DNA from 3 places in the Streptomyces aurantiaciflavus genome. Region 1 is predicted to be linked to each of the others. Evidence: riboswitches for the same ligand, from Rfam matches in the RefSeq annotation. Region 1 holds a riboswitch; each other region holds the start of a gene.
What was found. Region 1 has a riboswitch for cyclic di-AMP ahead of ACPT94_RS31100 (M23 family metallopeptidase). Riboswitches for the same ligand answer to the same signal wherever they lie in the genome.

Region 1 (10,148 bases):
CGGGCCGGTGTGACCGGCGTCGACGGCGCCTCCCACAACGGCATGTGGGACATGTCCGTGCTCCAGGTCGTCCCGGGCCTGAGGATCGCGGCCCCGCGCGACGCCGACCAGCTGCGCGCCCAGCTGCGGGAGGCGGTCGCCGTGGACGACGCGCCGACCCTGGTCCGCTTCCCGAAGGAGTCCGTGGGGCCCGAGATCCCGGCGGTCGACCACGTGGGCGGCATGGACGTCCTGCACCGCGCCGACCGGGCCGACGTGCTCCTGGTGGCCGTCGGCGTGATGGCACCGGTGTGTCTGCAGGCCGCCGAGCTGCTGGAGGCGCGCGGCGTCAACTGCACGGTCGTCGACCCCCGTTGGGTCAAACCGGTCGACCCGGCCCTGCCCGGCCTCGCCGCCGCGCACCGCCTGGTGGCCGTCGTCGAGGACAACAGCCGGGCCGCCGGCGTCGGTTCGGCGGTGGCACTGGCCCTCAGCGACGCCGAAGTCGACGTACCCGTACGGCGGTTCGGCATCCCGGAGCAGTTCCTCGCGCACGCCAAGCGCGCCGAGGTGCTCGCCGACATCGGCCTCACACCCGTCGAGGTCGCCGGACGGATCAGCGCGAGCCTGGCGGTCAGGGAGGCCGCCGGCTCAGGCGAGGAGAAGACTGAATGACCAAGGAGTTCGACCTCGGCGCCCTCCTGGCCGAGCGCGGAGCCGAGCGCTACGAGCTGCACAGCAAGTACCTCAACCACCAGCTCCCGCGCATGCTGCACACCATCGGCTTCGACAAGGTCTACGAGCGCGCCGAGGGCGCCCACTTCTGGGACGCGGACGGCAACGACTACCTGGACATGCTCGCCGGGTTCGGGGTGATGGGCCTGGGCCGCCACCACCCCGTCGTCCGCAAGGCGCTGCACGACGTCCTCGACGCCTCCCTCGCCGACCTCACCCGCTTCGACTGCCAGCCGCTGCCCGGGCTGCTCGCCGAACGCCTCCTCGCCCACAGCCCGCACCTGGACCGGGTGTTCTTCGGCAACAGCGGCACGGAGGCGGTCGAGACCGCCCTGAAGTTCGCCCGCCGGGCCACCGGAAAACCCCGCGTCCTCTACTGCGACCACGCCTTCCACGGCCTCACCACCGGATCGCTCTCCGTCAACGGCGAGAACGGCTTCCGCGACGGCTTCGCCCCGCTGCTGCCCGACACGGCCGTACCCCTCGGCGATCTCGACGCGCTGGCGAGGGAGCTGAAGAAGGGCGACGTCGCCGCCCTCATCGTCGAGCCGATCCAGGGCAAGGGCGTGCACGAGGCCCCGCCCGGTCATCTGCGCGCGGCACAGGAGCTGCTGCACCGGCACAAGGCGCTGCTGATCGCCGACGAGGTGCAGACGGGCCTCGGCCGGACCGGCGACTTCTACGCCTACCAGCACGAGGACGGCGTGGAGCCGGACCTGGTGTGCGTGGCCAAGGCGCTCTCCGGCGGCTATGTGCCGGTCGGCGCCACCCTCGGCAAGGACTGGATCTTCAAGAAGGTGTTCTCCTCGATCGACCGGGTGCTGGTCCACTCGGCGAGCTTCGGCTCCAACGCGCAGGCGATGGCCGCGGGCCTCGCGGTGCTGTCGGTCATGGAGAACGACCAGATCGTGGCGAACGCCCGCGCCACCGGGGAGCGGCTGAAGTCCCGGCTCGCGGCGCTCGTCGACAAGTACGAGCTGCTCGCGGACGTCCGCGGCCGGGGTCTGATGATCGGCATCGAGTTCGGCCGGCCGACGTCACTGAAGCTGCGCAGCCGGTGGGCCATGCTGCAGACCGCGCGCAAGGGGCTCTTCGCCCAGATGGTGGTCGTCCCGCTGCTCCAGCGCCACCGGATCCTCACCCAGGTTTCCGGCGACCACCTGGAGGTGATCAAGCTGATCCCGCCGCTGGTCGTGGACGAGGCGGACGTCGACCGGTTCGTGGACGCGTTCACCGAGGTGATGGACGACGCCCACAGCGGGGGCGGGCTGATGTGGGACTTCGGCAAGACGCTGATCAAGCAGGCGGTGGCCAACCGCTGACGCACCGGCGGTGGCCGAGCCGGCCCACCGAGGGGCTTTGCCTCTGAGGCAAGGAATTTGCCCGAGAGGCAAGGCTTCGGCTCAATGGAGGCATGAGCTCCTCCGACCCCGAGCCGGCCGGGGGCCCCGACACGGGTGACATGCTGCCCGTCGTCGCCCCCCGGCTGCGTTCCCTCCGCCGCCGGGCCGGCCTCACCCTGGAGGCCGCGGCCCGCGCCGCCGGTCTGTCGCCCGCCCATCTCTCCCGACTGGAGACCGGGCAACGACAGCCCTCGCTGCCGATGCTGCTCGCGCTCGCCCGTGTCTACGGTACGACCGTCTCGGAGCTGCTCGGTGAGACGGTCGCCGACCGGGACGCCGTCGTCCGCGCCGCCGACATGGAACCGACCCGGGCGGGCGGGTGGACCTACTGGCAGGCCGGTGCGCCGGGGCGGGGCATGCAGGCCCTGCGGGTCCATGTGCCGTACGGCTCCCAGGGCGACATCGTGCGCGTCCACCCGGGGGAGGAGTGGCTGCACGTCCTGCGGGGGCGGCTGCGGCTGCGCCTCGGGGACACCACCCACCTGCTCGGGCCCGGCGACAGCGCGCACTTCGACTCGCTGACCCCGCACCGCCTCGCCGCGCCGGACCCCGACGGGGTCGAGCTCCTGTTCGTCCACACCCTGTTGCAGAGCCCGACGGCCGCGCTGTGCCTCGGCCCCACCCCTGGAGAGACGCCATGAGCGACATCGAAGAGCGGTTCCCGCGCAGTCTCTGGATCCGGCTGATCATCTACATCGCGGTGGGGCACGTCTTCGCGGCGTTCCTCTGGCTGCTCTTCGAGGTGGGGGCCAACCAGTAGAGGCCCGCGGACGTCAGTCGAGCAGTCGCTCGCGCAGCCGCTCCCGCGTCTCGGGGGCGAGCTCGAGCCCCCGTTCCAGGTAGGCGTCGACGCCGCCCCAGGTCTCCTCGATGGTCTCGAGCGCCGCCGTGAGGTACTCGGCGCGGGCGTCGAAGAGGGGGCTGAGCAACTCCATGACCTCGGGGGAGTAGGCGTCGGCGGAGGCGCCGCCGCGGTGGACCTTGTAGCGGCGGTGCTTGGCGTTGGACTCCAGGTAGTCGGCGAGGATCGCCTCGCGCTCCACGCCCAGGGCGAGCAGCGTCACCGCGACGGACAGGCCGGCACGGTCCTTGCCCGCCGCGCAGTGCATCAGGGCGGGGACGCTGTCCTCCGCGAGCGCGTGCAGCACCTGGGAGTGCTCGGCCGTGCGCTCCTTGATGATCCTGCGGTACGAGGTGATCATCCGGTGGGCGGCCCTGCCCTCGCCGAGGATCTCGCGCAGCTGGTCGATGTCGCCGTCGCGGACCATCTTCCAGAACTCGGCGCCGTCCGCCGGGTCCGTCAGCGGCAGGTTCACGTTGCGCACGCCCGGCAGCTCGACGTCCGGACCCTCCAGCTTCTGGTCCGCCGCGTTGCGGAAGTCGAAGATCGTGTGCAGCCCCAGGGACGAGAGGAACGCGGCGTCCTCGTCGGTCGCGTGCGCGAGGTGGCCGCTGCGGAACAGCACACCCGGGCGCACCCGCCGTCCGTCGGCGGTCGGCAGCCCGCCCACGTCGCGGAAGTTGCGCACAGCGGCCAACTCGGGCTCGGTCGACGGGATCTGCTGCGTCACGGGGGCTCCTCCCAGTCGTCGGCCCCGGTCGGCGCGGCTCCGTGGCCGCCGGGACACCTCCCTGACCATACGACATGCCGTGCCGGGCCCCTGGGTTGTCCACAGGCCCGAAGACGGCTCCCGGCCAGGTGAAGAGTTGCCCACAGGAATTGCCCGCCGGCACACCCGCCCCTGATGATGTGCGTGCTTGATCGCACCTGTTCGAATCAGTGGGAGTTTGTGATGCCCGAGTCCGCCGCCGACGGTCGTACCTGGCTCCTTTCGGGGCCCGGCAGCAGTTACGCCGTCCATGTCACCGAGGCCGACGAGCTCGTGCATCTGCACTGGGGTCCGCGGCTCACGCTCGCCGACGCCGAGGCCCTCGCCGTGCGCCCGCTGCCGGACTACTGGCCCTTCGAGTCCCCGCTCGACGGCCGCGAGGAGTACCCCGTCGAGGGCGGCGCCCGCTTCGTCCGGCCCGCCCTGTCCGTGCGCACCGCCGAGCGGCGCGGCACCGAGTGGACCTTCGCGGGGCACGAGACGGAGGGCGACGAGCTGCGGCTGCGCTTCCGGGACGCGGGGCTGGACATCACCCTGCACTACCGGATGCGCGGCGACGTCGTGGAACGCTGGGCGACCCTGCGCAACGAGGGCGACGAGCCCCTGGAGCTGCTCCGCGCCGACTCGGCCACCTGGACCCTGCCCGACCGCGAGGACTGGCGCCTGTCCCAGCTGCACGGCCGCTGGGCCGCCGAGTCCCGCCTCACCCGGGCCCCCCTCACCTACGGTGAGAAGGTCATCGGCAGCCGCCGCGGCCACACCGGCCACCAGCACCTGCCCTGGGTCGCCCTGGACACCGACGCGACCGAGGAGCACGGCGAGGTCTACGGCTGCGCCCTCGGCTGGTCGGGCTCCTGGCGGATCGCCGTGGCCCAACTCCCCGACGCGCGCGTGCAGATCACCGGCGGCGCCGGGTACGACGACTCGGGTCTGCTGCGGCTGGCGGTGGGGGAGTCCTTCACCACGCCCGTCTTCGCCGGACTGTGGACCGACGGCGGCTTCGGCGGCGCGAGCCGCGCCTGGCACGCCTACCAGCGCGCGCACGTGATCCCGGACGCGGAACGGGACCGGCCGGTGCTGTTCAACTCCTGGGAGGCCACCTACTTCGACATCTCCGAGGAGCAGCAGGCGACCCTCGCCCGGCGCGCCGCGGCCATCGGCGTCGAGCTGTTCGTGGTCGACGACGGCTGGTTCGGGGCGCGCACCGGCGATCACGCCGGGCTCGGCGACTGGCGGCCCAACCCCGACCGCTTCCCCAACGGCCTCAAGCCGCTCGCCGACCAGGTGCACGAGCTCGGCATGCAGTTCGGCATCTGGGTGGAGCCCGAGATGGTCAACCCGGACAGCGACCTGTACCGGGCGCACCCCGACTGGGTGCAGTTCCAGCCGGGACGAAAGCGGACGGAATTCCGCAATCAGCTCGTACTCAACCTCGCGCGCGAGGACGTCCAGGAGTACCTGTGGGAGCAGCTCCACACGCTCCTGTCCAGCGCGCCCATCGACTACGTCAAGTGGGACTTCAACCGCTGCTTCACCGACGCCGGCTGGCCCGACGACTCCTACGCCCAGCGGCTCTGGGTCGACCATGTGCGCGCCCTGTACGCGCTGCTGGACCGGCTGCGGGCGGCCCACCCGGGCGTGGCCTTCGAGTCCTGCTCGGGCGGTGGCGGGCGGATCGACCTCGGGGTCATGAGCCGCACCGACCAGGTGTGGACCTCCGACAACACCGACCCGCTGGACCGGCTCGCCATCCAGCACGGCTTCAGCCAGATCCACCCCGCACGGGTCATGGCCGCCTGGGTCACCGACAGCCCCAACACCCAGCTCAACGGGCGGGTCAGCTCGCTGCGCTTCCGGTTCGTCAGCGCCATGGCGGGGGTGCTCGGCGTCGGCGGCGACCTCGCCGAGTGGACCGAGGAGGAACTCGACGAGGCCGGGCGCTGGGTGGAGCTCTACAAGGAGATCCGGCCCCTGGTGCAGCACGGCGACCTCTACCGGCTGCGGGCCCCGGAGGGCGGGCTCAGCGCGGTGCAGTACGTGCGCGGGGACGAGGCCGTCGTCCTCGCCTGGCTCCAGGCGCAGCGGTACGGCGAGCCGGTTCCGGCGCTGCGGCTGCGCGGCCTCGACCCGACGGCATCGTACGAATGCCTCGAAACGGGCGAAGCGTACCGGGGGGCGGTGCTGTTGCACCACGGGTTGCGCACCGGACTGCGGGGCGACCTTGATGCGGCGGTTATCCGTCTGCGTCGCATCTGAGGTTTCTGTCCGAATTGGATCCTTCATTCCAACTCGCTCCGGAATAAAGGATCCTGGAGGGCTGTCACGTGAGGAGCGTCATATTCGTGACCGTGCGTCGCCCGTCATGTTCACGTAATTATGGCGCTTTTCAAGGGCGTTCCATGGAAAGCGGCCCTTTTGATGCACGGAGCGTGACGGGGAATTCTCGCAGCGGATCAAGAGAAAGGCGTGAACAGCGCAACCTCTGCTTGTCCCTGTGCGTCTAGGTCGCTTACGTTCCACTCCACTCCGGACGGACGCCCAATCCTGCCGCCGCCCGGAGCCCGCACACACTCACCCGTGCACGGCAGGAGCGGGGGACCCACAGGCAGAACCGCCTGTTCCGGTCTCCGGAACAGGCTTGGGGTAAAGCCGTGCCTCGGTACGGCCGGACATCTCCAGTCCGCACCCGACAGCTCACCTCGCAGGCGCCGGAGAGGAATTCGCCATGCCCGCGAAGGGTAAGCACCGCCGTCCGAAGCCCCAGCGCTTCACCCGCTCCATCGCCGCCGCCGGAACCGGCGGCGCCGCGCTCGCACTCCCGCTCATCGGGGCCACCGGCGCCCATGCCGCGCCGGCCCAGTCGGCGGCCGCCCAGTCGATTTCCTCGGTTTCCTCGGTTTCCTCGGTTTCGGAAAAGGCCGTTCAGGCCGTCCCGGTCGCGCAGAAGTCCGCCGCCGAGTCGAAGTCCGCCGCGAGCGCCACGACCTACACGGTGCGGGCCGGCGACTACCTCTCGAAGATCGCCGACGAGCAGCACGTCAGCGGTGGTTGGCAGCGGCTCTACGAGGACAACCGTGAGGCCGTCGGCGGCAACCCGTCGCTCATCCACCCCGGCCTCAAGCTCTCGATCGGCAAGAAGGCCACGGCCGGCGCCACCAAGTCGCCGTCCGCTTCGACCGGTTCGTCCTCCTCCTCGAAGTCCTCGCAGTCGTCGAAGTCCTCGAAGTCGTCGGACTCCTCCAAGTCCTCGGCCTCACAGTCCTCCGCGTCGAAGACGTCGACCACCGAGGCCGCCGAGCTCACCGGCAACGCCACCGGTTACGTCCAGCCCGTGGCCGGCGCCACCGTCGGCACCCCGTACCACATGTCCGGCAGCATGTGGTCCAGCGGTTACCACACCGGCGTCGACTTCGTCGTCCCGACCGGCACCTCGCTCAAGGCGGTCGGCGCGGGCACGGTCGTCTCCGCGGGCTGGGGCGGCGCGTACGGCAACCAGGTCGTCATCAGGCTCGCCGACGGCTACTACGCGCAGTACGGCCACCTGTCCCAGCTCTCGGTCTCGGCCGGCCAGACCGTCTCCGCGGGTCAGCAGGTCGGCCTGTCCGGCGCGACCGGCAACGTGACCGGCCCGCACCTGCACTTCGAGATCCGCACCACGCCGAACTACGGCTCGGACGTCGACCCGGTCGCCTACCTCCGCGCCCGCGGCGTCCCGGTCGGCTGACCTCCCGCACGACCACCTGCCTGACACGCACACCGAAGGCCGGATCCCGATCCACGGGTCCGGCCTTCGGCGTGCGCGGCACCCGTCGGGCCGGTGTGCGGGTGCCGACCGCCATGGTCGGCTTCGCTTTTTCATGATCGTTTCATTGCGGTCCTGTGGCAGGTCGCCCCCGGGCGTCGACAGCCGGGCCGGAGTCGGGACACAGTGATCTCCGTCAGGTGCAAGCGCTTTCTGACGCTCTGTGGAGGTCCCGAGTGAACCCCGTCCGACGCCGAAGAGCCGTCGCCGTCACCGCTGCCGCCCTGCCGGCCGGGCTCTGCTCCCCGCCCGGGGGCCAGGCGGCCGAGCGCTACGCGGGCACCGAGACCCGCCGTGTCCCGCAGCCCTCCCTCATCACCCCCGCCCACTGAAGGAGCCGCATCCCATGACGACCACGCGCAGAGCCTTCGGCGCCCTGGCCGCCGGCGCCGCCCTGTCCGCCCTCGCCCCCACCGCGAGCGCCTCGCCCCGCCACCGCCGCCTCGTCGCCCACGACGACTTCCGCCACGGCCTCGGCAAGTGGGCCGTGGAACTGGAGAACGGCGGCACCGTCACCGCCTCCCGCGGGACGCTGGAGGTCGACGTGCCCGCCGGCGCGACCATCTGGTTCAAGCAGCGCCTCGAAGGGCCGTACGTCCTCGAGTACACCGCGACCCCGGTCTCCGCGGGCGGCGTCAACGACCGCGTCTCCGACCTCAACAACTTCTGGAACGCCGTCGACGTCCGCTCCCCGGACGACCTCTTCGCCACCCCGCGCGGCGGGGCGCTGGCGGAGTACGACCACCTGAAGACGTACTACGTCGGCTACGGCGCCAACACCAACACCACCACCCGGCTGCGCCGCTACGTCGGCCAGGCGGGGGTGCGGCCCCTGATTCTCGACTACACCGAGCCGCTGCTCGTGGCGAACGAGCCGAACCGTGTGCGGATCGTCTCCGACGGCTCCACCGTCCGGTGGTGGAACAACGGGCGGCTCGTCTTCGACTACACCGACCCGGAGCCCTACACCAGCGGGCACTTCGCGTTCCGCACCACCTGGAGCCACTTCCGGATCAGCGGCTTCCGGGTGTGGTCGCTGCGTCGACGTGGCTGACGGGGTGCCTTATTCCCTGATTGGCAAACTCTTTAGGAGTGGCTTATCTCACCGCACGTCAACCCCTGCCTACGGTCGCGTAGGTCACATTCGAAGGAGGATCATGCACTCCTGTGGCAGACGATTCGAAGAGTGACAACAGATCAGTGATCGGGTCGTACGTGGCGGTGGGGGACAGCTTCACCGAGGGCGTGGGCGACCCCGGCCCCGACGGGGCGTTCGTCGGCTGGGCCGACCGGTTCGCGGTACTGCTCGCGGACCGGCGGCCCGAGGGCGACTTCCAGTACACCAACCTGGCGGTGCGCGGAAAGCTGCTCGACCAGATCATGGCGGACCAACTGCCGAAGGCGGTGGAGCGCGCGCCCGACCTGGTCTCCTTCTGCGCGGGCGGCAACGACATCCTCCGCCCCGGCACCGACCCCGACGAGGTCGCCGAGCGCTTCGAGCGGGCCATCGCCGCGCTGACCTCCGCCGCCGGCACCGTCATGGTGACGACCGGCTTCGACACCCGTGGCGTGCCCGTGCTGAAGCACCTGCGCGGCAAGATCGCCACCTACAACGGGCACGTCCGTGCCATCGCCGACCGGTACGGCTGCCCGGTCCTCGACCTGTGGTCCCTGAAGTCGGTGCAGGACCGCAGGGCCTGGGACGACGACCGGCTCCACCTCTCTCCGGAGGGCCACACGCGCGTGGCGCTGCGCGCCGGACAGGTCCTCGGCCTCGACGTCCCGGCCGACCCGGAGCAGCCCTGGCCGCCGCTCCCGCCGCGCGGCACCCTCGATGTCCGGCGCGACGATGTGCACTGGGCGCGCGAGTACCTGGTGCCGTGGATCGGGCGCCGGCTGCGCGGGGAGTCCTCGGGCGACCATGTGACGGCCAAGGGCACGCTGTCGCCCGACGACATCAAGATGCGGATCGCGTCGGTGGCGTGAGCCGCGCCGGTGCGCGGCCGGCCGTCCACGTCGGACGGCCGGCCGCTCCACCAGTGAGGTGAGCACCCGGGAGTGGTGCGGCCGCGCGGCCCGGTCCGGCTGCTGGGATGACCGCACATCGTCCCCCGGCGCCGAAGGAACGCTCCCGCATGCCCCGTCCGCCCATGTCCCGCCCTCGCAAGCCGGTCACCGCCGCCGTCGTGACCCTGCTCGCCCTCGGTCTCCCGGCCGTCGCCGCCCCGGTGGCAACCGCCCTGCCGGCCCGGCCCGTCGCCGCGCTGCCGGCCGCGCCCAGCCCGGCCACCCTCACGGTGACCGGCGAGGGCAGCGCGAGCGCCGACCCCGACCTCGCGATCGTCGGCGCCGGCGTCGAAACCATCGCCCCGACCCCGGGGACGGCCCTGGACGCGCAGACCAGGGCGGCCGACGCGCTGCTGGGGGCCGTCCGCGCGCAGGGCGTCGCCGACCGGGACATCCGTACCGAGAACGTCTCCCTCATGCCCGTCCACGACTCCAGCGACGGCACCTCCCGTCTGAAGGGCTATCAGGCCGCGCAGTCCTTCGTCGTGCAGGTCCGTGAGGTGACGAGGACCGGCGCCGTGCTCCAGGCGATCGCCGAGGCCACCGGTGAGG
Region 2 (10,148 bases), on a different contig from region 1:
GGGTTGGGTGCCGTCGCGGGGCTCCGCCCCGGACCCCGACCTCGCCCACCCACCCGCCCGACTCGCTCGGCCAAGAGGGCCCCACCCGGGGCTCCGCCCCGACCCCCGGCGGGGGCTTCGCCCCCTGCACCCCCACGGCGCCCCCCGCACCCCACGGCTCCGCCGCCCCTCCCCCACGAAGCCAACATCCCCCGCCCCCTCCACACACACCACCCCACCCAGCCCACCCGGCATATGAGCCAAGCCCGTTCAGCGCCGACGGCGGGGGACGGGGGCGGCAGCCGCCGGTGGGGGCAGGTACGCCGAAGGGGCCGCCTGCACCACGGATGGCAGGCGGCCCCTTCGGGGTGTTCAGTGACCGGAGGTCAGGAGGCCTTGGCCTTCTCCTCGGTCTTCTCGGTCTTCTCGGCCTTGGGGGCCGCGGCGACCGGGGCCGGCTTGGCGGCCTCGTAGAACTCCTCGCGCGGGGACTCCAGGGCGCCGAGGGCGACGACCTCGCGCTTGAGGAACATGCCGAGCGTCCAGTCGGCGAAGACGCGGATCTTGCGGTTCCAGGTCGGCATGGCCAGACCGTGGTAGCCGCGGTGCATGTACCACGCCAGGCGGCCACGCAGCTTGATCTTCATCTTGCCCATGACGATCATCGCGACGCCCTTGTGCAGGCCGAGGCCCGCGACGGCGCCCTTGTTGGCGTGGCTGTACTCCTTCTGCGGGAAGCCCCGCAGGCCGGAGATCACGTTGTCGCCGAGGACCTTGGCCTGACGCAGGGCGTGCTGCGCGTTCGGCGGGCACCAGGCGTTCTCCACGCCGGCCTTGCGGGCGGCGATGTCCGGGACCTGGGCGTTGTCGCCGGCGGCCCAGATGTAGTCGGTGCCCTGGACCTGGAGGGTCGGGGCGCAGTCGATGTGGCCGCGGGGGCCGAGCGGGAGGCCGTAGCGCGCCAGGGCGGGGTTCGGCTTGACGCCGGCCGTCCAGACGATCGTGTTGGAGTCGACCTCGAGGCCGTTCTTCAGGACGACGTGGCCGTCGACGCAGGAGTCCATGGAGGTGGAGAGGTAGATCTCCACGCCGCGGCTCTCCAGGTGCTCCTTGCCGTAGGCGCCCAGCTTCGGGCCGACCTCGGGAAGGATCTTGTCGGCGGCGTCGACGAGGATGAAGCGCATGTCCTCGCGGGACACGTTCTTGTAGTACTTGGCGGCGTCGCGCGCCAGGTCCTCGACCTCACCGATGGTCTCCGCACCGGCGAAGCCGCCGCCGATGAAGACGAAGGTGAGCGCCTTGCGGCGGATCTCCTCGTCGGTGGTGGAGTCGGCCTTGTCGAGCTGCTCGAGGACGTGGTTGCGCAGACCGATGGCCTCCTCGATGCCCTTCATGCCGATGCCCTGCTCGGCGAGGCCGGGGATCGGGAAGGTGCGGGAGACGGCGCCGAGCGCGACGACCAGGTAGTCGAAGGGCAGCTCGTACGCCTCGCCGACCAGCGGGGCGATCGTGGCGACCTTGCGGTCCTGATCGATGGTGGTGACCCGGCCGGTGAGGACCTCCGCCTTGGGCAGCACGCGCCGCAGCGGGACGACGACGTGACGCGGGGAGATGTTGCCGGCGGCGGTTTCGGGGAGGAAGGGCTGGTAGGTCATGTACGACCGGGGGTCGACGACCGTGACGGTCGCCTCGCCGTAGCGCATCTTCTTCAGGATGCGCCGAGCTGCGTACAGGCCTACGTACCCACCGCCTACTACGAGGATCCTGGGACGCTCCGTGGTGCTCATGCCATCGAGTATCCACCCGCCCCAGGGGGGTCGCTCGTGCGCCCCTTCACAAGCTTCCGCAGGGTGTGTGCTATCCTCCGCGGCCCGCGTGATCCACATCATGGCGGACAACGGGAACCCGTGCGCGGCGCGCACCGTTGTCAATGCCGCGTGAGCTGCCTCTCCGGGTGAAGAGGGGCCGGGTGAGGGCTCCGAAACACCGCCGCAGCGGACTCCGCGAAACGTCCGCGCCTTCCGCTTTTGAACACGTTCACACGGGCGATGGGGCCCCGGAAGGGTCAACGGGGGTGTCCGCGTCCTCCGACAGGGCCGAATTCCTTGTGAAGAACTTCACGAAGTTTTCCGGCGGGGTGTCTCCGGAGCGCCACAGAGGGGCCCACGAAGGCCCCTCCGGCACGCTCATACGTTATCCGTACTGCTCAGCAGAGTGCTACCCGTCGGTAACAAAAGAGAGCTACGCCACCGACCACGCGATGCCGTCGAGGATGTCGTGCTCGCTCACCACGACCTCCCGCGCACCGATCCGCTCCATGATCGAGCACAGGACGAGGGCGCCCGCGGCGATCACGTCCACGCGGCCGGGGTGCATCGCCGGGTGGGCGGCGCGCTGCTCGTGGGTCGCCTTGAGAAGGGCGTCGCTGATGCCCTTGACCCGGTCGTACCCGATCCGGGAGTGGTGGATCCTCGCGGAGTCGTACTCGTCCAGGCCCAGCGCGAACGCCGCGACCGTGGTGACCGACCCGGCCAGGCCCACCAGCGTGTGCGCCTCGCGCAGCGGGACCGTCTGCTCGGCGAGGTCCAGCGCGGCCTCTATGTCGGCGCGCATCGCGGCGATCTGCTCCGCGGCCGGCGGGTCGGTGATCCTGCCGTCCACGACCAGGTGCCGCTCGGTCATCCGTACACACCCGACGTCGACCGAGCGCGCCGCGCGGACGTGGTCGTCGCCGACGACGAACTCCGTGGAGCCACCGCCGATGTCCACCACCAGGAACGGGCGCTGCAGGTCGTCCCGCCCCGTCAGCTCCTTCGTCGCTCCCGTGAACGAGAACTCGGCCTCCTGATCACCGGAGATCACCTCGGGTTCCACACCCAGGATGTCCAGCACCCCGCGCACGAACTCGTCCCGGTTCTCGGCGTCCCGGGAGGCGGAGGTGGCGACGAAGCGCAGACGCTCCGCGCCGTGCTCCTTGATGACGGCCGCGTACTCCCGGCAGGCGGCGAAGGTCCGCTCCAGCGCCTCGGGGGCGAGACGGCCGGTGCGGTCGACGCCCTGGCCGAGACGGACGATGGTCATACGGCGGTCCAGGTCGACCAGTTCACCGGTGGCCGGATCCGCGTCGGCGACGAGGAGGCGGATGGAGTTGGTACCGCAGTCGATGGCGGCGACGCGGGTCATGGCAGTTCCTTGTCGTCTGGGGTCGTCTGAGTCGTCTGAGCCGTCTGAGTCATCGAGGACGGCGTGGCCGGTCGGGGGCGCCGGGGGCGCGGCCCCGGGGCGGGACTGTCCCTGCGGTCACTTCTCCGCTGCGGGAGCGACGCAGCTCCCCTTGCGCCACCACTCCGGCAGCATCCCGAGCGCCTCGTCCCCCAGCGGATTCACGCCCGGGCCGGCGGCCAGGGAGTGCGCCACGAGTACGTGCAGGCACTTCACCCGGTCCGGCATGCCGCCCGCGCTCGGGAAGCCCTTCAGCTCCTCGATCTCGTCCCGCCGCCGGATGTAGTCCTCGTGGGCGGCGCGGTAGGCGGCGGCCAGCTCCGGGTCGGTCTCCAGGCGGGCCGTCATCTCCTTCATCACGCCGTTCGCCTCGAGGGTGCCGATCGCGGAGTTCGCCTTCGGGCACGTCAGGTAGTACAGCGTCGGGAAGGGCGTGCCGTCGGGGAGGCGGGGGGCCGTCTCCACGACGTCCGGCCGGCCGCACGGGCAGCGGTGCGCGATCGCGCGCAGACCGCGCGGCGGGCGCCCGAGCTGCTGCTGGAAGGCCTCGACGTCCGCGTCGGTGGGCTCGGTGCGCGGGGTGGTCGGCGGGGGGGTGTCCATGCGTGTCTTTCTCTTGGGCTGTCGCTCTTTGGCTGTCGCTCTTGGGCTGTCGCTCTTGGGCTGTCGCTCTTGGGCTGTCGCTCTTTGGCTGTCGCTCTTGGGCTGTCGGGCTGGGGCGGTCTCACCGGTCGGAGGCGTCGGACTTGTCGACGCCGTCCCAGACGTTGGAGTACCAGGGGCGGTCGGCGGCCCCCAGGTCGGTGCGGGCCTGCTTCGCCGCGTCCGGGTCGATGACGACGAAGCCCGTCTCCCCCGGCATCACATAGTGCAGCCGCTGCCGGATCTGCTGCTCGGCGTACGCGTCGTCCTGCCAGCGTGCCTTGAGGTCGCGCAGTTGTTCCACCCGCTCCTTGGCCTGCTCCCGCTCGCGCTCCAGATCGGCGATCTCGGCACGCTGGGAGACGTACTGGCGCATGGGGTAGGCCAGGGCCACGATCAGCGAGCACAGGACGAGCGCGAGGAGGGCCGCCCGGCCGGTGAGGCGGGAGCGGCGGGCCTGGCGCCGGGTCTGGGAGCGATAGACGCGGGCCGCCGTCTGTTCGCCGAGCAACCGGATCCTGGTCGCGGTGGAGAAACGGTCCCGGTCCTTCGCGGCCACTGTCCCCCGCCTCCCGTCTCACACGTGCGTACGTCCCCGGACACGGTACGGGACCGAGTACGGGGACGTACGTACGACTGGCTGAGGCCTGGCCCGCCAGGGGCCGGCCCTTGCTGTGCCTACTGGTCCGCGAAGCGGAACCGGGGGAAGGCCGAACGGCCCGCGTACACCGCGGCGTCGTCGAGGATCTCCTCGATGCGCAGCAGCTGGTTGTACTTGGCGACGCGCTCGGAGCGGGCCGGGGCGCCGGTCTTGATCTGGCCGCAGTTGGTGGCGACGGCCAGGTCGGCGATGGTGACGTCCTCGGTCTCGCCGGAGCGGTGGGACATCATGCACTTGAAGCCGCTGCGCTGGGCGAGCTCGACGGCGTCCAGGGTCTCGGTGAGCGAACCGATCTGGTTCACCTTCACCAGCAGGGCGTTGGCGGCGCCCTCCTCGATACCGCGGGCCAGGCGCTCGGGGTTGGTGACGAACAGGTCGTCGCCGACGAGCTGGACCTTGTCACCGAGCTTGGCGGTGATGGTCTTCCAGCCCTCCCAGTCGTCCTCGAACAGCGGGTCCTCGATGGAGACGAGCGGGTACGCCTCGACGAGCTCGGCGTAGTACTCGGTCATCTCGGCGGCGGAGCGCTCCTTGCCCTCGAAGGTGTAGGAGCCGTCCTTGTAGAACTCGGACGCGGCGACGTCGAGGGCGAGGGCGATCTGCTCGCCGGGGGTGTAGCCGGCCTCCTTGACGGCCTCGAGGATGAGGTCGAGGGCCTCGCGGTTGGAGCCGAGGTTCGGGGCGAAGCCGCCCTCGTCGCCGAGGCCGGTGGACAGGCCCTTGTTCTTCAGGACCTTCTTGAGGGTGTGGTAGACCTCGGTGCCCCAGCGCAGGGCCTCGGAGAAGGACTCCGCGCCGATCGGGGCGATCATGAACTCCTGGATGTCCACGTTGGAGTCGGCGTGCGAGCCGCCGTTCAGGATGTTCATCATCGGCACCGGCAGCAGGTGCGCGTTCGGGCCGCCCAGGTAGCGGAAGAGCGGCAGGTCGCTGGCCTCGGAGGCGGCGTGGGCGACGGCGAGGGAGACGCCGAGGATGGCGTTGGCGCCGAGGGAGCCCTTGTTGTCGGTGGCGTCCAGGTCGAACATCGCCTGGTCGATCAGGCGCTGCTCGGTGGCGTCGTAGCCGACCAGCTCCGGGCCGATCTGCTCGATGACGGCGAGGACGGCCTTCTCGACGCCCTTGCCCTGGTAACGGTTGGGGTCGCCGTCGCGGAGCTCGATGGCCTCGAAGGCACCGGTGGAGGCGCCGGACGGGACGGCGGCACGACCCGTGCTGCCGTCGTCGAGGCCGACCTCGACCTCGACCGTGGGGTTGCCTCGGGAGTCCAGGATTTCCCGGGCTACGACGACGTCGATGGACGGCACGAGCATCTCCTTCTTGGGATGTGACGCTGGTAGTGCGGGGCACGTGTGGGCCGTGATGAGCCCTTGCTGAGCCTTGCGACTAGAGCCTAACCGTCCCGGGGCCGTCGGCAGCCGACCGACCGTCCCGTGGACAGACTGACGGTACACATTGTTCCCGGTCGGAACAAAGGGGGCCGGGGAAACTCCGGGAACTGAAGGGCGACTCCGGGAACGCGAGGTGAACCGCGGGACACGGGCGGGCAAGGAAAAACCCCGCCCCGGTGCGTACGGGGGAACACGCACCGGGGCGGGGAGCCCGTGAGGGCGGGGGGCACCCTCACGAGGCCTTCAGTGTGCGGGCCTCGGTTGTGAGGGGGCTGTGACTTGGGTAAGAGCCGCCTCTTACTTCAGGTGCAGCTGCTGGCCCGGGTAGATGAGGTCGGCGTCCTCGACGATGTCCTTGTTCAGCTGGAAGAGCTTCTCCCAGCCGCCCTTGACGTTCTGCTCCGCGGCGATGGAGCTGAGGGTGTCGCCCTTGACGACCTTGTACTCGCCGTCGCCCTTCTTGACCTTCTTGCCGGTCGGGGTGGTGACCGTCTTCTGGGTCTTCCGGGTCTCGGTGGCCGGGCGCTCGGCGGAGCGGGAGGCGCTGCGCTCCTCGGTCGAACGGGTGTTGGCGCCCGACGAGCCGGAGCCGGAACCGCTGTCGGCGGAGCCGCCGTTGTACCCGGCGCTGGACAGGCCCTTGCCGCAGACCGGCCAGGCACCCTTGCCCTGGCTCGCGAGGACCTTCTCGGCGACGGCGATCTGCTGCGCCTTGGAGGCCTTGTCGGCGGTGGAGGCGTACTGCGTGCCGCCGTACGCGGCCCAGGTGGAGGCGGAGAACTGCAGACCGCCGTAGTAACCGTTGCCGGTGTTGATGGACCAGTTGCCGCCGGACTCGCACTGGGCGACGGCGTCCCACTCGGAGGCCGTGGCGGCGGAGGCGCTGCCGGCCGCCATCAGCGGGGCGGCGACGGCGGCGGTGGTGACACCGGCGACGGCGATGGCGCGAGTGGCCTTGGACGGACGACGGTGCTTGCCCTTGCCGGAAAACAGCATGGATCGATCCCCTCACCGACGCCTGCGAGGTGAGCTGTCGGGTTCGGGCCGGTTGAGTTGCCCGGCCACTCCTCCGTGGGAGGTGTGGCTTCACCCCTAGCCGCGGCCGTCAACTGCCCGGTGCGGCACTTACCTTGGGTCCCCCGCTCCTGCCTGCGGCGCTTGACGCGACGACTGTTCCCGGGCGGCCGCTGGCAGGATTCGGCGTTGCGACAGCCGGGGCTCGGGTTGCCGAGCGCTCATGACCGTAGACACGCGATCGGCGGAATTTCAAAGACGATCAGCGCTTCTGAGACTCATCCCACACTTTCACCAAACCGGACATTCGGGTGCGAAGTGTGACGTGAACTCCCCCCGTTTTCTCGGGATTTAGGCCCTATTCGACCCCGGTCACAAGAGTCTGACCGGGAGCGATGTCGCTCGGGTCGGCGCCGATGACGTCCTTGTTCTCGGCGTAGAGGGCGCGCCATCCGCCGTCGAGGTCAAGGGAGTCGGCGATGGAGGCGAGGGAGTCGCCCGCCCGGACGGTGTAGGTGCCGGCCGTGCCGCCGAGGGTGCTCGCGGCGTGACGGCCGGAGGAGGCGGCGGACTTGTCGTCGGTCGCGCTCTCGTCGGCGGTGCCGCCGCGGTGACGGCCGGAGCCGGTCGCGTCGGCCGCGGTGTCGGCCGCACCGGTGTCGACGAGGCTCCAAGAACCGGCACTCTGCCCCGAGTTGTCCGAGTCGTCCGTTTCGCGGGTGCCCGTGGACGAACTGTCGCCCGCCGGTGAACCGCTCGCGTCGGCGCCGGTGGACGGGCCGGACGCGGCGGAGCCGCCCGGCGTGGAGGAGGTGGAAGACGAAGGGGATGAAGGGGACGAGGAGGGCGAATTCGTGGAATCCGGTGAGGAGTCGGCGGACGGGTCGGTGGAGGTGTCGCCGGAATCCTTCGAGGAGCCGGAGGAGTCCGAGGAGCCGGACGAGCCCTTCGACAGGTCGGACAAGCCGGACGTTATGGAGGAGTCGGACGAGTCGCCCGCCACGCCCGTGTCCAGGTCCAGCGAGCCGGACTCCTTGCTGAGCCCGGACGTCAGCCCGCAGGTGCCCCACGCGCCGACGCCCTGGTCGGCGAGGAGCTTCTGGGCGACGGAGATCTGCTGGTTGCGGCTGGCCAGGTCGGGGCGCGAGGCGTAGTCGAGGCCGCCGTACTTCTCCCAGTCCTCCTGGGTCAGGGACAGGCCGCCGTACTCACCGCCGCCCTTGTCAGCGCTCCAGGAGCCGCCGGTCTCGCACTCCGCGACCTTGTCCCACACCGTGCCGTCGGCGGCGCTCGCGCCGGAGGCGCCGAGCAGCGGGATGGCGATGGCGGAACCGGTCACCCCGGCCGCGACGAGGAGGGCCGGGGCCTGGCGGGGGCGACGGTGACGACCGTTCCCGGAGAGCATGCGGGCGCCTTTCTCGAGACAGCAGTGCCCGCGCGGCGACCGAAGCGGGGTCGCCGCGCTGACGAGTGAACGTATCGGCAGACGATCACTTGTCACAAGTTAATGCCGCGCAGATCACGTGAAGATCACAGAGTTGAGGAACGGTCACCTTTGCTTCGCCGTACGGCCACATCACGGCGGGTCAGCGGACGGGTGCGAAAGGTGGGCCCCGGTTCAGCGTGGTTCAGCCGGTGCTACGGGGGTGAACTCCACGGGCAGGGTGCGCAGTCCGCGCATGATGAGGCCGCCGCGCCATCGCAGGTCGGCCGGGTCGGCGGCGAGCCGGAGGTCGGGGAGACGGGTGAGGAGGGTGGCGAGGGCGGTCTGGCCCTCCAGGCGGGCGAGCGGGGCGCCGAGGCAGTAGTGGATGCCGTGGCCGTAGCCGAGGTGCTGGTTGTCGCGGCGGGAGAGGTCGAGGACGTCGGGGTCGGTGAAGCGTGCCGGGTCGCGGTCCGCGGCCGCGAGGACGACGAGGACGGGGTCGCCGGGGGCGATGTCCTGGCCGCCGAGGGTGAGGGGGCGGGTGGCGAAGCGCCAGGTGGCGAGTTCCACGGGGCCGTCGTAGCGCAGGAGTTCCTCGACGCCGGTTTCGAGGAGGGCGCGGTCGCCGGAGTTCAGGGAGTCCTGGAGCCGGTGCCGCTGCTCGGGGTGGGTGAGGAGGGCGTAGGTGCCGTTGCCGATGAGGTTGACGGTCGTCTCGAAGCCGGCGAACAGGAGGATGAAGGCCATGGCGGCGGCCTCGTTCTCGGTGAGGTGCTCGCCGTGGTCGGAGGCGCGGATGAGGCCCGAGATGAGGTCCTCGCCGGGCGTGGGCTCGGCGGACAGGGCCTCGCGCTTGCGGTGGATGAGTTCGGCGAGATAGCCGCGCATCTTCTTCACCGACCGCGCGACACCACCGCGCGGGCCTCCCCCGTGCCGGATCATCATGCCCGCCCAGTCCCGGAAGTCGTCCTGGTCCTCGCGGGGAACGCCGAGGAGGTCGCAGATGGCGTAGATGGGGAGGGGGAACGCGAAGTCGTGGATGAGGTCGGCGGTGCCCTGCGGGGCGAACCGGTCGATGAGGTGGTCGGTGAGCTCCTGCACGCGGGGCGCGAACTCGGCGACACGGCGAGGTGTGAACGCCTTGCTGACGAGGCGTCGCAGGCGAGTGTGGTCCGGCGGGTCGATGTTCAGCAGGTGCGTCATCAGCTCGGCCTTGCGCTCACCGGGGATGCCGGTCTTGCCCTTCGCGTGCGCGGGCTCGTCGTGATGCGCGGGGTTCTTGCTGAGCCGCTGGTCGGCGAGGGCCTGCTTGGCGTCGGCGTACCGCGTGACCAGCCAGGCCTCCACTCCGCTGGGCAGGCGCGTCCTGTGCACAGGCGCGTGCTCGCGGAGCCAGGCGTAGGCGGGGTAGGGGTTGGTGGCGAATTCCCAGGTGAAGAGTTCCGGGGCGGTGCTGTCGGGGGTGGGCTGGTCGGTCACTCCTCGACGGTAGCCGGGATGTCGGCGAGGGCTTCGCGGAGGGCGGTCAGCTGGGCGGCGGCGGACTGGGAACCGGCTTCGGCGGCCCGGGCCAGCCAGTGTTCGGCGCGCATGAGGAGGAGGGGCCCGATGTCCTGTACCGCGACGGGGTTACCGGCCTCGGCTGCCGCCTCGTAGTAGCGGATGGCTTCGGCGTGCTCACCCCGCCCGGCGAGGTACTGGCCGAACAGGAAGGTCCCCCAGGTCTTGCTCCGGTCCGCCAGCCTCTCGTACCAGAACCTGGCGTCGGTGTGGTCCTCGGCAAGGCCCGCGAGGACACCGAGGGTGTTCATCG
Region 3 (10,148 bases), on a different contig from region 1:
TTGAGGAGCTCGATCACGGCGGCGAAGAGCGTGTTGTGCGCGCCGGAGAGGATGGACAGACCGATGGCGTCGGCGTCCTCCTGGATCGCGGTGTCGACGATCTGCTCGGGGGTCTGGTGAAGCCCGGTGTAGATGACCTCCATACCGGCGTCGCGCAGCGCCCGCGCGATCACCTTGGCCCCACGATCGTGGCCGTCGAGCCCCGGCTTGGCCACCACCACGCGGATCGGACCGGCTGCCACACCCATCACTGCCTCCATGAAGCGACTACATCCATCCGTACCGATTCCCTGCGTACCGAGAGGTACCACCACACCGGCCGGGGGAAGTGAACGAACGTTATCGCCAGCATCCCGCAACCGGCAGTTTTACGGTGCGGACCGAGGGGGAAATCACACAGTGGGACACATTCACCACGCGCGGTTCCTTCTCCCCACAGGGGGTACTCGGGGGGAGCTCGCGCAAACGGGAGCCGCAACGAGGTCGCCGCACCACCGCGTCGCAGGCCGCGCGCCGTGGTGGTGCGGCGCATCGGCACAGGCAGCCGGCCTCCTCAGCCGCGACTTCCACGAGGGCACACGGGGGACAGAGGCGTCCCCGGCGTGCCGACAGGAGGTCGGCCATGCAGGTCACGCGGATGTTGCAGCCTTTCTACCCGTTCTGTCAGCGTCTGCTGCCGACCAAGCTGACCGGCCTCTCCGTGAACCTCCTCAAAGCGACGGCCCTGGACATCGCGATCCTCGCGTGGCACCTGCTCCTGTACCCCTCCGGTATCGCCCCGGAGCGCCGCGGCCCGGCTGTTCCCGTGCTCCCCGCCACGGACGGCACCGGGGATCCGGCCAGGCTCCCCGCTCAGTCCCCGCCCCCCGTCGTCCTGCTGCACGGCTTCATCGACAACCGTTCCGTCTTCGTCCTGCTCCGCCGCAGCCTCTCCCAGCACGGCCGGCACCGAGTGGAGTCACTCAACTACTCCCCTCTGATCTGCGACATTCGCGTGGCGGCCGAACTGCTGGGCCGGCACATCGAGGAGATCTGCGAGCGCACCGGCAGCACCCGGGTCGACGTCGTCGGACACAGCCTGGGCGGCCTCATCGCCCGGTACTACGTCCAGCGGCTCGGCGGTGACGCCCGCGTACGGACACTGGTCACGCTCGGCACCCCGCACGCGGGCACCCGGGTGGCCCCCCTGGCGAACGCGCACCCCATCGTGCGCCAGATGCGCCCCGACTCGGAGGTCATCAAAGAACTGTCCCGGCCCGCGCCCGGCTGCCGCACGCACTTCGTCAGCTTCTGGAGCGACCTCGACCACCTGATGGACCCCCTGGAGACCGCCCGTTTGGACCACCCCGACCTGTTGTCACAGAGCGTGCAGGTGAGCGGGATCGGCCACCTGGCCCTGCCCGTGCACCCGGCCGTCGCAACCGGCATACGGCAGGCCCTCGACGCCGAGTGGACGGGCACCGCCCAGCACACCGACGACCTGACGGTGGCCTGAGCCCCGACCGGACCCGACATACCGCCCCGCAGGGGCACTCGTATCGCCTCCACAGCGGCCCGACAGGGCCCTGACAGCCCTCCACCATCGAACAACCTTCGAACATAGGGCCAAAACCCGCGCCCGCCCTCCCCCGAAACAGGGCCGAATGCCCCTTTCCCGCGGGCACGAAACCTGCGGAAGATTGTCGTGCCCGCGTACCGCCGGGTACAGTCGCCGCACTGCTCTGGCAGCCCCTGTTGTCGAGGCGAGAGAGAAGTTGGTGAACGACCGTCACCCGTCGGGGACCCTGACCACCCCGACCTCGGCTTCCGACGCCGAACCGGCGCACTACGCGTCGTACGGCTCCCAGGAAGCCCCGTACGGCGACTCCACCACGTACCCGCCCTACGACTCCGTCAGCCACACCACCGGCCACTTCGCGGCCGACCCCCTCTTCGGCGACCTCCCGGGCGACGGCACGCCGACGGGTGCGTACGGCACCGGGCAGTGGTCCACGGACAGCCATCAGACCCTGAACTACGACCCGTACGCGGCCCAGCACCACGCCGCCTACGACACGGGCGCGTACGACACGACCGCCTGGACCGCGGAGCACCAGCAGCTGTCGGCCATCCCGCAGCAGAACACGGTGACGGACACCAGTGGGCAGTGGGACGCGAGTGCCTGGCTGCAGCCCGACCAGTCCAGCGGCGCCGCCGACCAGACCCAGCAGTGGGAATGGGGCACGCAGGCCTTCGACACCGGGGCCTACGACGCCACGCAGTGGAACTCCGACGGCGGCGACGCCGGCACATCCGGCCCGGACGAGTACGCCCAGCAGCAGACCGAGCTGCCCTTCGACCAGCAGGCCACCGCCACCTTCGAGCAAGTCGTCTTCGACCAGGCCACGTTCGACCAGGCCGGCTACGACGAGCCCGCCGCGTACGAGGAACACTCCGCGGACGAGAGCGAGTCGGCCGACGCCGGTGAGCCGTCCGCCGCCTCCCCGCTCCCCCTCCTCGACGACCAGGAGGAAGCCGCCCCGGCCCCCACCTCGCGCGTGGCCGCCCGCAACGCGAACCGCTCCCGGCGCCGCACGCCCGCCAAGCGCTCCGCGCTGCTGACGGTGGCCGTGCCCTCGGCCTGTGTCATGGGCGTCGCCGGGATCGCCGCCGCCTCCGTCTCCACGCTGACCAGCGACGACAAGGACGTCTCGACCACCGCCTCGGACGCGCAGGCGGTGAAACCGTCCGCGGCCAACAACAAGCTGGACGCCCAGCTGCAGACCCTGACCGCCGAGGCCGACGCCTTCGCCGACCGGGCCAGCCGTACGCAGGAACGTATCGACCTCAAGGCTCAGCAGGAAGCCGAGAGGAAGAAGGCGGCGGCGGAGGCGGCCCGCAAGGAGCGGCTGCGCCCCAAGTACGCCCTCCCGGTCGCCCAGCACGGACTCAGCGCCTACTACGGCCAGGCCGGCATCAACTGGATGTCCACGCACACCGGCATCGACTTCCCGGTCTCCTACGGCACCACGGTGATGGCCGCGACCGACGGCACCGTGCGCACGCAGTGGAACAGCGCCTACGGCAACATGATGATCGTGACGGCGAAGGACGGCACGGAGACCTGGTACTGCCACCTCTCCAGTTACCGCGTCGCCTCCGGCACGACGGTGAAGGCCGGCGACCCGATCGCGTACTCCGGCAACTCCGGCAACTCGACCGGCCCGCACCTGCACTTCGAGGTCCGGCCGGGCGGAGACTCGTCGATCGACCCGCTGCCGTGGCTGCGCAGCCACGGTCTCGACCCGACGTAGACCTCGATCCCTTGACGAGCCCCCGCAGTTGAGCGGGGGCTCGCTTCATGTCATGCGCCCTTCATGGGCCCCCGGCCCGGGCCTACAGTTTCTCCACCGGCGCGTACCGCAGCAGCAGCCGCTTCGGCTTGGTGTCGCCGAAGTCGATCGTCGCCTCCGCGTTGGCGCCCGTGCCCTTCACCGCGACGACCGTGCCGAGCCCGAACTGGTCGTGGGTGACGCGGTCGCCCACGGCCAGCGAGACGACCGGCTTCTCCGAGGTCCGCCGTGTGGCGAAGCCGGACGCGCCGGACGCCGACGAGCGCGAGCGCGAGGAGGACAGCGAGGCCGCCACCCCGGACGCCGGACCGGACGACACGGGCGAGGTCGCCCCCGTCCGCTTCCAGTCGACATGGGTGGCCGGGATCTCCTCCAGGAACCGGGAGGGCGGGTTGTACGACGGCTGCCCCCACGCGCTGCGCATCGCGGACCGCGTCAGATACAGCCGCTCCCGCGCGCGGGTGATGCCGACGTAGGCCAGGCGGCGCTCCTCCTCCAGCTCCTTGGTCTGACCGAGGGAGCGCATGTGCGGGAAGACGCCGTCCTCCATGCCGGTCAGGAACACGACCGGGAACTCGAGGCCCTTGGCGGTGTGGAGGGTCATGAGCGTGATGACGCCCGAGCCGTCCTCCTCCTCGTCGGGGATCTGGTCGGAGTCGGCGACGAGCGCGACCCGCTCCAGGAAGTCGGAGAGCGAACCGGACGTCTCGCCCTCACCGGACTCCTGCTCGAACTCCAGGGCCACGGCGGCGAGTTCCTGGAGGTTCTCGATACGGGTCTCGTCCTGCGGGTCGGTGGAGGCCTGCAGCTCGGCGAGGTAGCCGGTGCGTTCGAGCACCGCCTCCAGGACCGTCGCCGGGCCCGCACCGGACTCGACGATCGTACGGAGCTCCTCCATCAGCACGTTGAACCGCTTCACGGCGTTCGTCGACCGCGCGGCCATGCCGTAGGCCTCGTCCACGCGCTTCAGCGCCTGCGGGAAGCTGATCTTCTCGCGCTGGGAGAGGGCGTCGATCATGGCTTCGGCGCGCTCGCCGATGCCCCGCTTGGGCACGTTGAGGATGCGGCGCAGCGGGACCGAGTCCTCCGGGTTGGCGAGGACACGCAGGTAGGCCAGGACGTCCCGGACCTCCTTGCGCTCGTAGAAGCGGACACCGCCGACGACCTTGTAGGGCAGGCCGACGCGGATGAAGACCTCTTCGAAGACACGGGACTGGGCGTTGGTGCGGTAGAAGACGGCGACATCGCCGGCCTTCCCCTCGCCCGCGTCCGTGAGGCGGTCTATCTCGTCGGCGACGAACTGCGCCTCGTCGTGCTCGGTGTCGGCGACGTATCCGGTGATGCGCGCGCCCGCGCCGGCGTTGGTCCACAGGTTCTTGGGGCGGCGGGACTCGTTGCGCTCGATGACGGCGTTGGCGGCGGACAGGATCGTCTGCGTGGAGCGGTAGTTCTGCTCCAGCAGGATCGTCGTCGCGTCCGGGTAGTCCTCCTCGAACTGGAGGATGTTGCGGATCGTCGCGCCGCGGAAGGCGTAGATCGACTGGTCGGCGTCACCCACGACGCACAGCTCGGCCGGCGGGATGTCGTCCTCGCCGGGCGGTACGTCGACGGGGTGCTCGCTGGTGCCGACGAGCTCGCGGACGAGGGCGTACTGGGCGTGGTTGGTGTCCTGGTACTCGTCGACCAGGACGTGCCGGAAGCGGCGGCGGTAGTGCTCGGCGACGTCGGGGAACGCGCGCAGCAGGTTGACCGTGGTCATGATCAGGTCGTCGAAGTCGAGGGCGTTCGCCTCGCGCAGCCGCGACTGGTAGAGGGCGTAGGCCTGGGCGAGGGTCTTCTCGAAGCCGTCGGTGGCCTGGGCGGCGAAGTCCTCCTCGTCGATCAGCTCGTTCTTGAGGTTGCTGATCTTGGCGCTGAAGGACTTCGGCGGGAAGCGCTTCGGGTCGAGGTCCAGGTCGCGGCAGACCAGGGCCATGAGGCGCTTGCTGTCGGCGGCGTCGTAGATCGAGAACGACGACGTGAAACCGAGCTTCTTGCTCTCGCGCCGCAGGATGCGCACGCACGCGCTGTGGAAGGTCATCACCCACATCGCGTTCGCACGCGGGCCGACGAGCTGCTCGACGCGTTCCTTCATCTCGCCCGCGGCCTTGTTGGTGAAGGTGATCGCGAGGATCTGTCCGGGATGGACATGGCGCTCGGCGAGGAGGTGGGCGATGCGGTGGGTGAGCACGCGCGTCTTGCCGGATCCGGCGCCGGCGACGATGAGCAGGGGGGTGCCGGAGTGGACGACGGCGGCGCGCTGGTTGTCGTTGAGCCCTTCCAGGAGCGCCGCCGCGTCGATCGCCGGGCGCGGGGCGCCGTCGCGGTAGTAGGCGTCCCGATCCGGAGGCACGTCGAACTTCCCGCCGAACAGATCGTCCGGAAGCGGCTCCGGAGCGTGATCGTCCTCGGGCGGCGGCGGGGGCTCCTCCTCGTGGCCACGAGGGGCCTGGAGGTCCGCCAGGAAGCTGTCGTCAAAGAGGCTGCTCATCGCTCTCCGAGTCTAGGGGCCCTCACTGACAACCCGCCGCCGTCCCCAGAACATCCGCGAATTCAGTGGCCGATCAAGAATCCGGCGATCTTGCGGGACCGGGCGCCCTGAGTCCTCGCCCTGCCGAATCAACGCGTCACGGACCGTGACCGGAGGGCTCGGCACGTACTTGCGCTTGGCGCGGTCGGGATTATTCGGTCGACAACCATGAAACCGGTCGGACAGTGCCATTGCGGCATGAAGTGAGCGAATGAGCTCACATCACTCCGGATTGGCGGCGCCGCGTGAAGCCCTGACCCAAGGTCACGAAAATGTATCGGGCATATCACCCATCAACCTTCACAGGGGCCACACCAGTTGGCTACCGTGCCGGGCAGGCCGTACGACCCCCACCGGCGAACCTCGCCGGGCCGCGCGGCCTCCGCCGAGTCCGGCGCGCCCCCTCGCGGCAGCCGGAGCCGGGGACCCACCGAGACCTTGGGGTGAATCGGCCCGACTCCCCTCCGGAGACAAGGCCGTAGGGCAACCCTTCCGAACCACCCGCCCGAACCCGACAGCTAACCCGGTAGGCGGAACATGGAAGGAGTCGCCTCCCTTGGCGTCGCAGCACCGCAAGCCACGCCCCTCGGGTACGCGCGTAGCAGGCATACGCACGCCCGCTCTCGCCACCGCCGCCCTCACCTCGATGGCCCTGCTCTCCCAGACGGCCAACGCCGCGCCCTCCGCGGACGACAAGCCGAGTCTGGAGGAGGTCGAGAAGAAGGTCGACGACCTCTATCGCCAGGCGGAGACGGCGACCGAGAAGTACAACGCCGCCAAGGAGAAGACGACCAAGCAGCGCAAGCGCGTCGACTCCCTCCTCGACAACGTCGCGCAGCGCGCCCAGAAGCTCAACGAAGCACGGGAGCGGCTCGGTTCCTTCGCCGCCGCCCAGTACCGCACCGGTGCCTCCGCGCCCGACACGGCGACCTTCCTGCTCGCGGACTCCCCGCAGGACTACTTCGACCAGACCCAGCTGATGGGGCGCCTGACCGAACGCCAGAAGGGCGCGGTCGACGACTACTTCACCGAGCAGTCGGAGACGATGAAGAAGCGTCAGGAGGCCACGAAGAGCCTCGAGACGCTCACCGACTCGCAGAACGACCTGAAGACCGCCAAGGCCACCGTCCAGAAGAAGCTCAGCACCGCACGCACGCTGCTGTCGCAGCTGACGGCGGAGGAGAAGGCGCGGCTCGCCGCGATCGAGAAGCAGAAGCAGGAGGAGGCCGCCCGCAAGGCGGCGGAACTGGCGGAACAGCAGGCGGCCGAGGCGGCGGCCGCGCAGCAGGAGAGCAGCACCTCCTCGAGCTCGGACACGTCCTCGTCGTCGTCGCCGTCCTCGTCCGCTCCCGCCGCGGACGCCTCGTACACCACGAAGGCCGAGAAGGCGCTCGCCTTCGCCCGCGCGCAGATCGGCAAGCCGTACGTCTGGGGCGCCACCGGTCCCGAGTCCTACGACTGCTCCGGCCTCACCCAGGCCGCCTGGAAGGCCGCCGGCGTCACCCTCCCGCGCACCACCTACGACCAGGTGAACGCCGGTACCACCGTCCCCCTCGCCAACGCCCTCCCGGGTGACCTGATCTTCTTCTACGACGACGTCACCCACGTCGGCATCTACATCGGCAACGGCATGATGATCCACGCCCCGAAGCCGGGCGCGTACGTGCGCGAGGAGTCGGTGTACTACGACGGCGAGTCGTCGATCCACAGCGTGGTGCGCCCGGCCTGAGGGCAGCCGGTGCCCGGCGGTCGTCGCCGGGGGCGTCGCCGGGCGGTCGTCGCGTGCCTGTGAGTGGGGGCACGCGCGCGTGAGCGGGTGGCTCCAGTGCGTCAGGGAGCGCGGCGCCCCGTCCGCGCGCCCCTCACCTCCGCCCGGCGCCCGCACTGCGCGACCGGCGCCCCTGGAGCCCCCTCTCCGCGCCGGCGCACTCCGCCCCACCCCGTCTGACACCCCTCACCCCACGCCGTCTCCGCTGTCCTGTGCCCGCGCGTAATTCCTCGTCCCCGCGCGCGTGCCCCCTCGCAAGCCGTCCCGTGCTGCTTAGCATCGGCCGCATGCCCGGCTCTTCCCCCTTTCGCTCCTGGTGGGCGCGGCGTACGCCGGCGGCCGGGGCCGTTGTGCTGGCAAGCGGCATCCTGTCGGTCGGTCTGGATCTGGCGGGGTACGCGGTGCTGTCCCGGATCGCACTGGCGACGGCGGGCGCCGTCTGGGTGGCGCTGGCAGTGGGCTTCGTCGTACGGCTTCTGGGCGAGCGCGAGCGGTGGCGGGCGGAGGCAGGTGCGCCGGAGGCGCTCACGGCCGTCGCGGCGACCACCGTGCTCGGCACGCGGTTCTCCGCGCTCGGACGGCAGCAGCTCGCCGAGTCGCTGCTGGCGCTCGCGGCGGTGCTGTGGCCCGTGCTGCTGGTGAACGTCATGCGGCGTTGGAGGCGGCGCATGTCCGGGGCGGTGTTCCTGTGTTGTGTGGCCACACAGGGGCTGGCCGTACTCGGTGCGACTCTTGCCCGGGCCGAGGAAGCGGCCTGGCTCGCGCACACCGCGCTCGTGCTGTTCTGGCTCGGCCTGGTGCTGTACGGCTTCGCGCTGGCCCGTTTCGACCTGCGGCAGGTGGCCGGGGGCGCCGGGGACCACTGGGTGGCGGGCGGCGCGCTCGCCATCTCGGCGCTGGCGGGGTCGAGGCTCCTCACGGCCGACGACGGCGGCCTGTACCTGTGGAACGAGGACGACACCAGCGCGCTGCGCACGATGACCGTGGGGCTGCTGATTCTGGACCTGAGCTGGTACGCCGTACTGCTCGTGGCCGAGGCGCGGTGGCCGCGGGCGCGCTACGACACGCGGCGCTGGGCGACGGTGTTCGCGATGGGGATGACGGCGGCGGGGACGCTGTCCGTCGCCGCCGCCGTCGGCGTCCCGTGGCTGGAGTGGCCCGGGCGGGTGCTGCTGTGGATCGCGGTGGCGGCGTGGACGGCCGTCGCCGCGGGATCGGTCGCGGCGGCCCGCGCGGCCGTCAGGTCCAGAGGACCGCGATGAAGACGTTGGCCACGGTCAGCAGCCCGACCAGACCGAACAGGGGCTTGTCCACCTTCTCGTCGTCGCGCTTCACGTAGACCAGGCCGAGGATCACGATCAGCAGTACCAGCTTCACGCCGATCTTGATGTTGTTGACCTCCTGGTCGTCCGCCTGGTTGAGGCCGACCAGGATCACGCCGGTGACCAGCATCGTCGCCGCGCCGTGCAGCATCGCGGGGACGAAGCGGGCCGTGCCCTGGCCCATCGCCTTCATCTGCGTGAGGAAGCCGCCGAGGAGCGCGGCGATGCCGATGATGTGCAGGCCGACGAAGAGATGGATGAGTACGTCCATGAAGCCGGATGCTAATCAGCCGCGCGGAGGCCACCCGACACCGGCCCACCTCCTGTGACGGCACCTGCATATGCGCCCCATAGCACTCCGCCGCTCCGACGTGTCCGGTTTCCGCCGTATCGGTCAGCGCGCCGCCCGAAGTCGACGCTCCTGGACCGGATCGACGACCACACCCGGTCACCTGTCACTGCGCTCGCGTCACTTCCGCACATCCCGTTACCGACTCGACACGGACGGGCCTAGCGTCCTCCCCCAGGTGACCGGCTCCCCACCGCCGCCCGGGCCAGGGGCGGCAGTCGGCCACCACCGCCGAGAAAGTCCGGCGGCGCCCCGCTCCCCTGTGCGGGCCGCCGCCGGGCGCGTCAGCCGCTCCCCGCGGCCGTACGTCCGTCCGCTCCCGGCGGGCAGTGGGTCCCGCCCGGGCCCCTGATGGCCGTACCCGACGAGGCGGTCGTACGAAAGGACGTGCAGTCCCACGTGGCAGCGCACCGCAAGCCCCGACAGCGCTCGCTCGGCGGCCATAGCGTCCGCACGGCGGCCACGATCGCCCTCGCCGGCGCGGCGGGCACGACGGTCTTCGACGGCACCGGACACGCCGAGCCGAGCCCCACACCGGCGCAGGTGAAGGCCAAGGTGGACAAGCTGTACCAGGAGGCGGAGGCCGCCACCGAGAAGTACAACGGCGCGCAGGAGAAGGCGACGGCGGCCGAGGAGCGGTTGAAGGCCCTGCGCGACGAGGCCGCACGCAAGGAGGCGCGGCTCAACTCGGCGCGGGAGGCGCTGGGATCGATGGCGGCGGCGCAGTACCGCAGTGGTGGACTCGACCCCGCGATGCAGTTGGCGCTCTCCGACGACCCCGACCAGTACCTCGACGGCGCCGCCTTCG

Region 2: linked by a shared signal. The riboswitch ahead of ACPT94_RS07905 (transglycosylase family protein) and the one ahead of ACPT94_RS31100 (M23 family metallopeptidase) in region 1 are both predicted to bind cyclic di-AMP.
Region 3: linked by a shared signal. The riboswitch ahead of ACPT94_RS11525 (C40 family peptidase) and the one ahead of ACPT94_RS31100 (M23 family metallopeptidase) in region 1 are both predicted to bind cyclic di-AMP.

Annotation. Positions count from the first base shown of each region.
Region 1 is NZ_JBNCAQ010000031.1:54,978-65,125, reverse strand. It holds gene dxs (1-deoxy-D-xylulose-5-phosphate synthase) at 1-654, shown strand, start outside; gene ACPT94_RS31125 (aspartate aminotransferase family protein) at 651-2,036, shown strand; gene ACPT94_RS31120 (helix-turn-helix domain-containing protein) at 2,129-2,758, shown strand; gene ACPT94_RS31115 (DUF6126 family protein) at 2,755-2,877, shown strand; gene ACPT94_RS31110 (tyrosine-protein phosphatase) at 2,891-3,688, opposite strand; gene ACPT94_RS31105 (alpha-galactosidase) at 3,911-5,983, shown strand; cyclic di-AMP (ydaO/yuaA leader) riboswitch at 6,290-6,448, shown strand; gene ACPT94_RS31100 (M23 family metallopeptidase) at 6,453-7,451, shown strand; gene ACPT94_RS31095 (hypothetical protein) at 7,706-7,861, shown strand; gene ACPT94_RS31090 (DUF6250 domain-containing protein) at 7,876-8,583, shown strand; gene ACPT94_RS31085 (SGNH/GDSL hydrolase family protein) at 8,730-9,515, shown strand; gene ACPT94_RS31080 (SIMPL domain-containing protein) at 9,665-10,148, shown strand, end outside.
Region 2 is NZ_JBNCAQ010000005.1:282,864-293,011, reverse strand. It holds gene ACPT94_RS07930 (NAD(P)/FAD-dependent oxidoreductase) at 366-1,766, opposite strand; gene ACPT94_RS07925 (Ppx/GppA phosphatase family protein) at 2,221-3,162, opposite strand; gene ACPT94_RS07920 (DUF501 domain-containing protein) at 3,280-3,804, opposite strand; gene ACPT94_RS07915 (FtsB family cell division protein) at 3,926-4,402, opposite strand; gene eno (phosphopyruvate hydratase) at 4,522-5,811, opposite strand; gene ACPT94_RS07905 (transglycosylase family protein) at 6,193-6,891, opposite strand; cyclic di-AMP (ydaO/yuaA leader) riboswitch at 6,896-7,062, opposite strand; gene ACPT94_RS07900 (transglycosylase family protein) at 7,268-8,314, opposite strand; gene ACPT94_RS07895 (cytochrome P450 family protein) at 8,528-9,814, opposite strand; gene ACPT94_RS07890 (tetratricopeptide repeat protein) at 9,811-10,148, opposite strand, start outside.
Region 3 is NZ_JBNCAQ010000008.1:177,473-187,620, reverse strand. It holds gene icmB (coenzyme B12-dependent isobutyryl CoA mutase small subunit) at 1-248, opposite strand, end outside; gene ACPT94_RS11540 (esterase/lipase family protein) at 623-1,495, shown strand; gene ACPT94_RS11535 (M23 family metallopeptidase) at 1,758-3,293, shown strand; gene pcrA (DNA helicase PcrA) at 3,376-5,862, opposite strand; cyclic di-AMP (ydaO/yuaA leader) riboswitch at 6,289-6,449, shown strand; gene ACPT94_RS11525 (C40 family peptidase) at 6,458-7,630, shown strand; gene ACPT94_RS11520 (tellurite resistance/C4-dicarboxylate transporter family protein) at 7,957-8,931, shown strand; gene ACPT94_RS11515 (hypothetical protein) at 8,909-9,262, opposite strand; gene ACPT94_RS11510 (C40 family peptidase) at 9,740-10,148, shown strand, end outside.